2 regions of the Streptomyces sp. SGAir0957 genome follow, and region 2 is predicted to be linked to the other one. Evidence: predicted binding sites of a transcription regulator. Region 2 holds the regulator's gene; the other holds the start of a gene.
The links. Region 2 encodes HspR, which represses chaperone genes until heat shock. Its sites were predicted from a motif close to TTGAGNNNNNNNNNCTCAA; they were not measured.
Positions count from the first base shown of each region.

Region 1: the regulator HspR is predicted to act here: its motif matches at 1,252-1,270, upstream of dnaK (molecular chaperone DnaK).

Region 1 covers NZ_CP027293.1:1,931,619-1,935,025, forward strand. Annotated here, with positions in the region: gene dnaK (molecular chaperone DnaK) at 1-1,186, opposite strand, end outside; gene C1N81_RS13685 (OsmC family protein) at 1,297-1,722, opposite strand; gene C1N81_RS13690 (DUF6345 domain-containing protein) at 1,934-3,407, shown strand, end outside.
Region 2 covers NZ_CP027293.1:4,144,555-4,147,961, forward strand. Annotated here, with positions in the region: gene C1N81_RS23410 (GNAT family N-acetyltransferase) at 1-439, opposite strand, end outside; gene C1N81_RS23415 (fibronectin type III domain-containing protein) at 537-1,526, shown strand; gene C1N81_RS23420 (heat shock protein transcriptional repressor HspR) at 1,760-2,200, opposite strand; gene dnaJ (molecular chaperone DnaJ) at 2,206-3,402, opposite strand.

The DNA of each region.
Region 1 (3,407 bases), 2.2 Mb from region 2:
TCGGGATCGTCGTGTTGCGCTCGATGAGCTTGGTCATGACGCCGCCCTTGGTCTCGATGCCGAGGGACAGCGGCGTCACGTCGAGCAGCAGCACGTCCTTGACGTCGCCGCGGATGACGCCCGCCTGGAGAGCCGCGCCCATCGCGACCACCTCGTCGGGGTTGACGCCCTTGTGCGGGTCCTTGCCGGTCAGCTCCCGTACGAGGTCGGTGACGGCGGGCATCCGCGTCGAGCCGCCGACGAGGATGACGTGGTCGACGGCCGACAGGTCCACGCCCGCGTCCTGCACGGCCTGGTGGAACGGCTTCTTGCAGCGGTCGAGGAGGTCGGCGGTCAGCTCCTGGAACTGGGCGCGTGTCAGCTTCTCGTCGAGGTGCAGGGGGCCTTGGGCGGACGCGGTGATGTAGGGCAGGTTGACCGTCGTCTCGCTCGACGACGACAGTTCGATCTTCGCCTTCTCCGCGGCCTCGCGCAGCCGCTGCACGGCCATCTTGTCGGCGGCGAGATCGATGCCGTGGCCGTTCCTGAACTGCTTCACCAGGTAGTCGACGACGCGCTGGTCCCAGTCGTCGCCGCCGAGCCGGGTGTCGCCGTTGGTCGCCTTGACCTCGATGACGCCGTCGCCGATCTCCAGGAGCGAGACGTCGAAGGTGCCGCCGCCCAGGTCGAAGACGAGGACGGTCTGTTCCTCGCCCTTGTCCAGGCCGTACGCGAGCGCGGCGGCCGTCGGCTCGTTGATGATGCGCAGCACCTTCAGGCCCGCGATCTCGCCGGCCTCCTTGGTGGCCTGGCGCTGTGCGTCGTCGAAGTAGGCGGGCACGGTGATCACGGCGTCGGTGACGTCCTCGCCGAGGTAGGACTCGGCGTCGCGCTTGAGTTTCTGCAGGACGCGGGCGGCGAGTTCCTGCGCGCTGTAGCGGGCGCCGTCGATGGTGCCGCTGTCGGGGAAGTGCCAGTTCCCGTCGCCCATGTGGCGTTTCACGGAGCGCGCGGTGCGCTCGACGTTGGTGACGGCCTGCCGCTTGGCGACCTCGCCGACCAGGACCTCCTTGTTCTTCGCGAAGGCGACGACGGAGGGGGTCGTGCGCGCGCCCTCCGCGTTGGCGACGACGGTGGGCTCACCGCCCTCCAGTACGGCCACCACCGAGTTCGTCGTACCGAGATCGATCCCGACCGCACGCGCCATGACGCGTCCCCTCTCGCCGCTCGCATCCCATGGAAGCAGGCCCGCTCAGTCATCAAGCACAAATCTTGAGCGGGCCCGCGTCAAGGGGACGAACGGCGACGGGGCGGCGGTCAGGCCAGCTCGGCCGTCAGCGTGATCTCCGTACCGGTCAGCGCCTGGCTCACCGGGCAGTTCTTCTTGGCGTCCTCGGCCGCCGCGACGAAGGCCTGCTCGTCCATGCCGGGCACGCTGCCCCGGACGGTGAGGTGGATGCCCTTGATGCCCTCGCCGGGCTGGAACGTCACGTCCGCGGAGGTCTCCAGCCTGGTGGGCGGGGTGCCCGCGCCGGCCAGGCCGTGCGAGAGCGCCATGGAGAAGCAGGACGAGTGCGCCGCCGCGATCAGCTCCTCCGGGCTCGTCTTGCCGTTGGCCTGCTCGGCGCGCGAGGGCCACGACACCGGCTGCTCGCCGATGCCGGACGAGTCGAAGGTGACGACGCCGTTGCCCTCGAGCAGGTTGCCTTCCCACACGGTGTGTGCGGTGCGCGTGGTTGCCACGATGTTTCCCTTCCGTACGGCCCCCGGACGGGACCGTTCCCGATTGTCTCCGGCCCCCATCCGACCACATCCGCCCCCGCTGTACGGGGAGGACCGCGCCACTGGCCAATGGCCGGAATACGCGCTGGGCAAACCGGAGCGACGGTGACACTTTGGCCCACCCGACCAGGGGAATCCGCACGGGGGTTCGCAGGGGGTTAGACCAATGCGCATGATCTATTCAGAGCGCGGTCCGTCACCGCTGGAGACCGGGAAGCCCGGCGCGGCCGACCGCGACTCGACGTTCGGCTGGTGGGGTGCGTTCAGCATCCAGAAGTTCGTGAACCAGAACCCGCTCTCGCACACGCACGAGGACGCCACCGGCTGGCTGGCGTACCTCCAGCAGTTCTACGACCGCAACTTCTGGTTCGCGGACGCGGGTGCGCAGGTGTGGGCGTACGAGGAGACGTACGACAACTGGCAGGACCGGTACGGGATGGACGCCGTCGTCGCCGTGTACCACTCGGGCCACGGCGGCATGGACGGCAACGGGGTGTTCTTCGCGCCGCTCGGCGCGAAGTGGGACAACCGCTCGGACGCGGTCTCCAACCGGATGGCGTTCGGCAACGAGCGGGCCAACTACGTGTTCTGGTCGACGTGCAACTCGCTGCGCGTCCTCGACGGGCACTCCCCGATCCGCACATGGGCGGGGCCCAACCTCGGCTCCCGGATGATCTTCGGATTCGAGACGACGAGCATCGACAGCGGCGACTACGGCAAGAAGTTCTGGGAGAAGTGGCGGGCCGGGCAGACGTACTGCGACGCGTGGCTCAACGCGAGCTGGGACATCTACCACGGGCAGGCCCCCTCCGTCGCCGCGACGGGCGCCACCCAGGCCGAGGCGACCAACCGTCTCAACCAGGAGCGGAACTTCTTCCGCGAGCACGTCTCCGACGCCTGGTACGCCTGGCGCTGGTACTACGCCCGCGAGGGCCTGCGCGACCCGATGACGCAGGCACCGGCCGAGCCGAAGATCGTGCAGCTCGCGCCGCGCCAGCCCGGCCAGGAGCTGACCCAGCTCGGGCAGCTCGCGCACTTCCCGCAGGCCGCGCTGCAAGAGGTGCATGTGGAGCGGCAGGGCGTGCTGAGCGCGAACTCGGGCGACAAGTACGTGTCGACGGCGCCGGGTGCGGTGCGCTGGGTGAAGCTGGCCGACGCCAACCACCGCAACACCGAGCAGCTGCCGACCGACCGCGCGGTGGAGCTGGCCCGCGCCTTCGTCGAGCAGCACGGCGACGCGACGGGCGGCGCCGAACTGGTCGTCGAGGGCGTGCACGACCTGATGCAGAACAGCGGCAAGAAGGACGGCTCGCAGATCGGTGAGCCGGTGTCGTTGCAGACGCACGTCACGTTCCGGCAGGTCTTCGGCGGCGTACCGGTGATCACGCCGGGCCGCGGCGAGTTCCGCGTGGCGCTGGACAACGACGGCACCGTCGTCCAGGCGACCCTGTCGACGCGGCAGCCGACCGGCGACGTCCGCACCCCGAGCTCGGCGGTCGCCCCGCCGTCCGGCAAGGGCAAGCAGGCCCTCGCGTCGCCCGGCTCGCGCGACCCGCGCCAGGCGCTCGACGAGGCGCAGCAGCGGCGCATCGCGCACCTGACGGCGATGGCGTCCGACAGTGAGCGCTCGGCCGCCGACATCGAGG
Region 2 (3,407 bases):
ACAGGACCTTCTCCGAGGACGTGTCACCCTCCCCCACGGCCGCGACCACGCGGTCAATGCCCCTGTCCTGGAGGGCGAACTCCAAGCTCGCCTGCGCCGCCTCCGAGGCATACCCCTGTCCCCAGAACTGACGGCCGAGCCGCCACTGGATGCCGATGTGGCCCGCGATCTGCGGCGGGGCGACGGGCACGTACAGGCCGACCGCGCCGGCCAGCTCGCCGGAGCCGAGGAGTTCGACGGCGAAGACGCCGAAGCCCTCGTCGTCCCACTCGTCCTCCCAGCGCTCGATGTCGTCGGCGGTCTCGTCGAGGGAGCGTGGCGCGCCGTCGCCGATGTGGCTCATGACGGCGGGGTCCGACTGGATCTCGGAGAGGGGCGCCAGGTCGTCATCGGGCGACCAGCGGCGCAGAAGGAGACGGGGGGTGCGGATCTCGGTCATGGGCCCATCCTGCGCCATGACCGGGCGGGTCGCGTCACCGGCCGGACCACGACCCGGTCGATACAACCGCGGCGGCACCCCACTCGTCCTACAGGGCATGACCTTACGAAGATCCGCCGGTACCGCCGCCGTGGTCGCCCTCGGCGCTGCCCTCCTCCTCGGCCCCGCCACCACGGCGGCGTCCGCGTCCCCGTACCTCCAGAGCGGCGGCGGGGCGCAGTCCGCAGCGCAGGACGACGACCCCGCGCCCGCCGCGCCGAGCGGCCTCCAGATGTCGTACGACCCGGGCAGCGAGACCGCGACGGCCGGCTGGGATGCGAACACCGAACCGGACCTCGTCGGCTACCGGCTCTACCGGCGTCTGCTCGAGGGCGACATGGACTGGACCCTCGTCAGCGGCGCCACGCCCCTGACGGCGACGTCCACGACCGATCACCTGCCGCCCACCGGCGACCTGTACAGCTACACGGTGCGGGCGGTCGACCAGGCGGGGAACGAGTCGGAGAACAGCTTCGAATGGTGGCTGGAGACGCCGGACGTCTCTCCGCCCAGCGTCCCGACGGACCTCACCGCGCAGGGCACGACGGCGGGCAACACCGTGCGCTGGCACGCCTCCTCGGACCACGTGGACCACTACGAGGTGTGGGCGGCGCCCGCGGGCGCGCAGGACCCGGACGGGCCGGAGATCGTGTACGGCTCCGGCTACACCGACCCGAACGCCCCGCTGAACGCGGCCGTCACCTACACCGTCGAGGCGGTCGACGCGTCGGGGCAGCGCTCCGGCGTCTCCGAACCGGTGACCGCCACGCGGCCCGCGCCGGGCACCGCGCCGAAGCCCGTCGGGGTGATGGGGTGGACGGCCGGAGACAGGGTCGTCATCTCGTGGGACGCGCACTCCGGTGACATGGGCCAGTCCTACCGTGTCTACGCGCACCAGTACCCCGACCCGGCCGCGTGGTCTCTCGCCGTCACCGCCTACCCCCGCAACGGGATAGTGGGATTCCCTTCGGGCGGCGGCGCTTTCTACGTGGTGAGCGTCGACGACGAGGGCCGGGAGTCGTCCCCCGTCCGCGTCTACGCCTACTGAGCCTGCCCGCTCCGTACCGAACAACCCGGCCGACGGCCCACGCACTGCGGCCCGGCGCAAACCGCTCGCGCGCCGGGCCGCCCCTCGCTCTCCCACCGCCGAGTGCCCCCACGGGCCCACCCCATGCCTGCGATGGGCGACCCATAAGAAAGACGCAAACGTGAAGGGGCCCGGAGTCGGTTGATCGACTCCGGGCCCCTTTCCCTGTTCCGAGCGGCGCGCTACTGCTCCTGCTACCGTTTCGGCCGCCACACCACCAGCGCGCTGGTCTGCTGGACCTCCTGGTACGGGACCAGGTCGCGGCGGTACGAGGCGTGGACCGCCGCCTCGCGCTGCTGCATGGCGGCCGCGGCGCCGTCCACCGCGGCGGAGAGTTCCGCCACCCGGGACTGGAGCGCGGCGACCTGGTTCTCCAGCTCGATGATGCGCTTGATGCCGGCGAGGTTGATGCCCTCGTCCTGCGACAACTGCTGGACGGTGCGCAGCAGTTCGATGTCACGGGCCGAGTAGCGGCGGCCGCGCCCGGCCGTGCGGCCGGGGGAGACCAGGCCGAGACGGTCGTACTGGCGCAGCGTCTGCGGGTGGAGGCCGGAAAGCTGGGCCGCCACCGAGATGACGTACACCGGTGTTTCTTCGGTGAGTTCGTACGGGTTGCTGCGACGCCGGCCGTCCATCTCGCTCAAGCTCCCTTCGCGGCCTGGAACAGTTCTGCCCGCACATCGGTGTCCTCAGTCGCCTTGCGGAACGACTCGAGGGCCGAGCGGGCCTCGTCGGAAAGGTCCTGCTCCGTGGGGACGGCCACCTCGACCGTCACCAGGAGGTCCCCGCGCGTGCCGTCCTTGCGGACGGCGCCCTTGCCGCGGGCCCGCATCGTCCGCCCGTTCGGCGTGCCCGCGGGCAGCTTCAGGGTGACGGCGGGGCCGCCGAGGGTCGGCACCTTGACCTCGCCGCCGAGCGTCGCCTCGGTGAACGTGACGGGCACGGTCACCGTGAGGTTGTCGCCCTTGCGGCCGAAGACCGGGTGCGTGTCGACGTGGACCACTACGTACAAGTCGCCCGCGGGGCCGCCCCGTTCACCGGGGGCGCCCTTGCCGCGGAGGCGGATGCGCTGGCCGTCCGAGACCCCGGCGGGGATACGGACCTGCATGGTGCGGGAGGACTTGGCCCGGCCGGAGCCCTTGCAGACGTCGCAGGGGGTCTCGGCGATCAGGCCGCGGCCCTTGCAGTCCACGCACGGGTCGGTGAGGGAGAAGCCGCCACCGCCGCCCCGCGAGACCTGTCCGGTGCCGACGCAGGTCGGGCACACGCGCGGTGTGCCGTTCTTGTCGCCGGTGCCGGAGCACGCCTTGCAGGGGGACTGGGACGACATGCGCAGCGGAACCGTCGCGCCGTCGACCGCCTCGGTGAAGCTCAGCGACACCTCGGACTCGATGTCCTGGCCCCGGCGCGGCTGGGTGCGGGTGCCCGCACCGCCGCCGCCCCGGTTGAAGAGGCCGCCGAAGACGTCGCCGATGCCGCCGCCGAATCCGCCGGAACCGCCCTGGCCCTGGCCCTGGGCGCCGCCGCCGAAGAGGTCGCCCAGGTCGAAGTTGAACGATCCGCCACCGCCGGCGCCGGGTCCCGGACGGAACCCGCCGTTGCCGAACAGCGTGCGTGCCTCGTCGTACTCCTTGCGCTTCTTGGGGTCCCCGAGGACGTCGTTCGCCTCGGAGATCTCCTTGAAGCGCTCCTCCGCCTTCTCGTTGCCCTTGTTGGCGTCGGGGTGGTTCTCCCGGGCGAGCTTGCGGTACGCCTTCTTGATCTCGGCGTCGGTGGCGTCCTTGGGGACGCCGAGGACCTTGTAGTAGTCCTTCTCGATGAAGTCCTTGGTACTCATCGGCC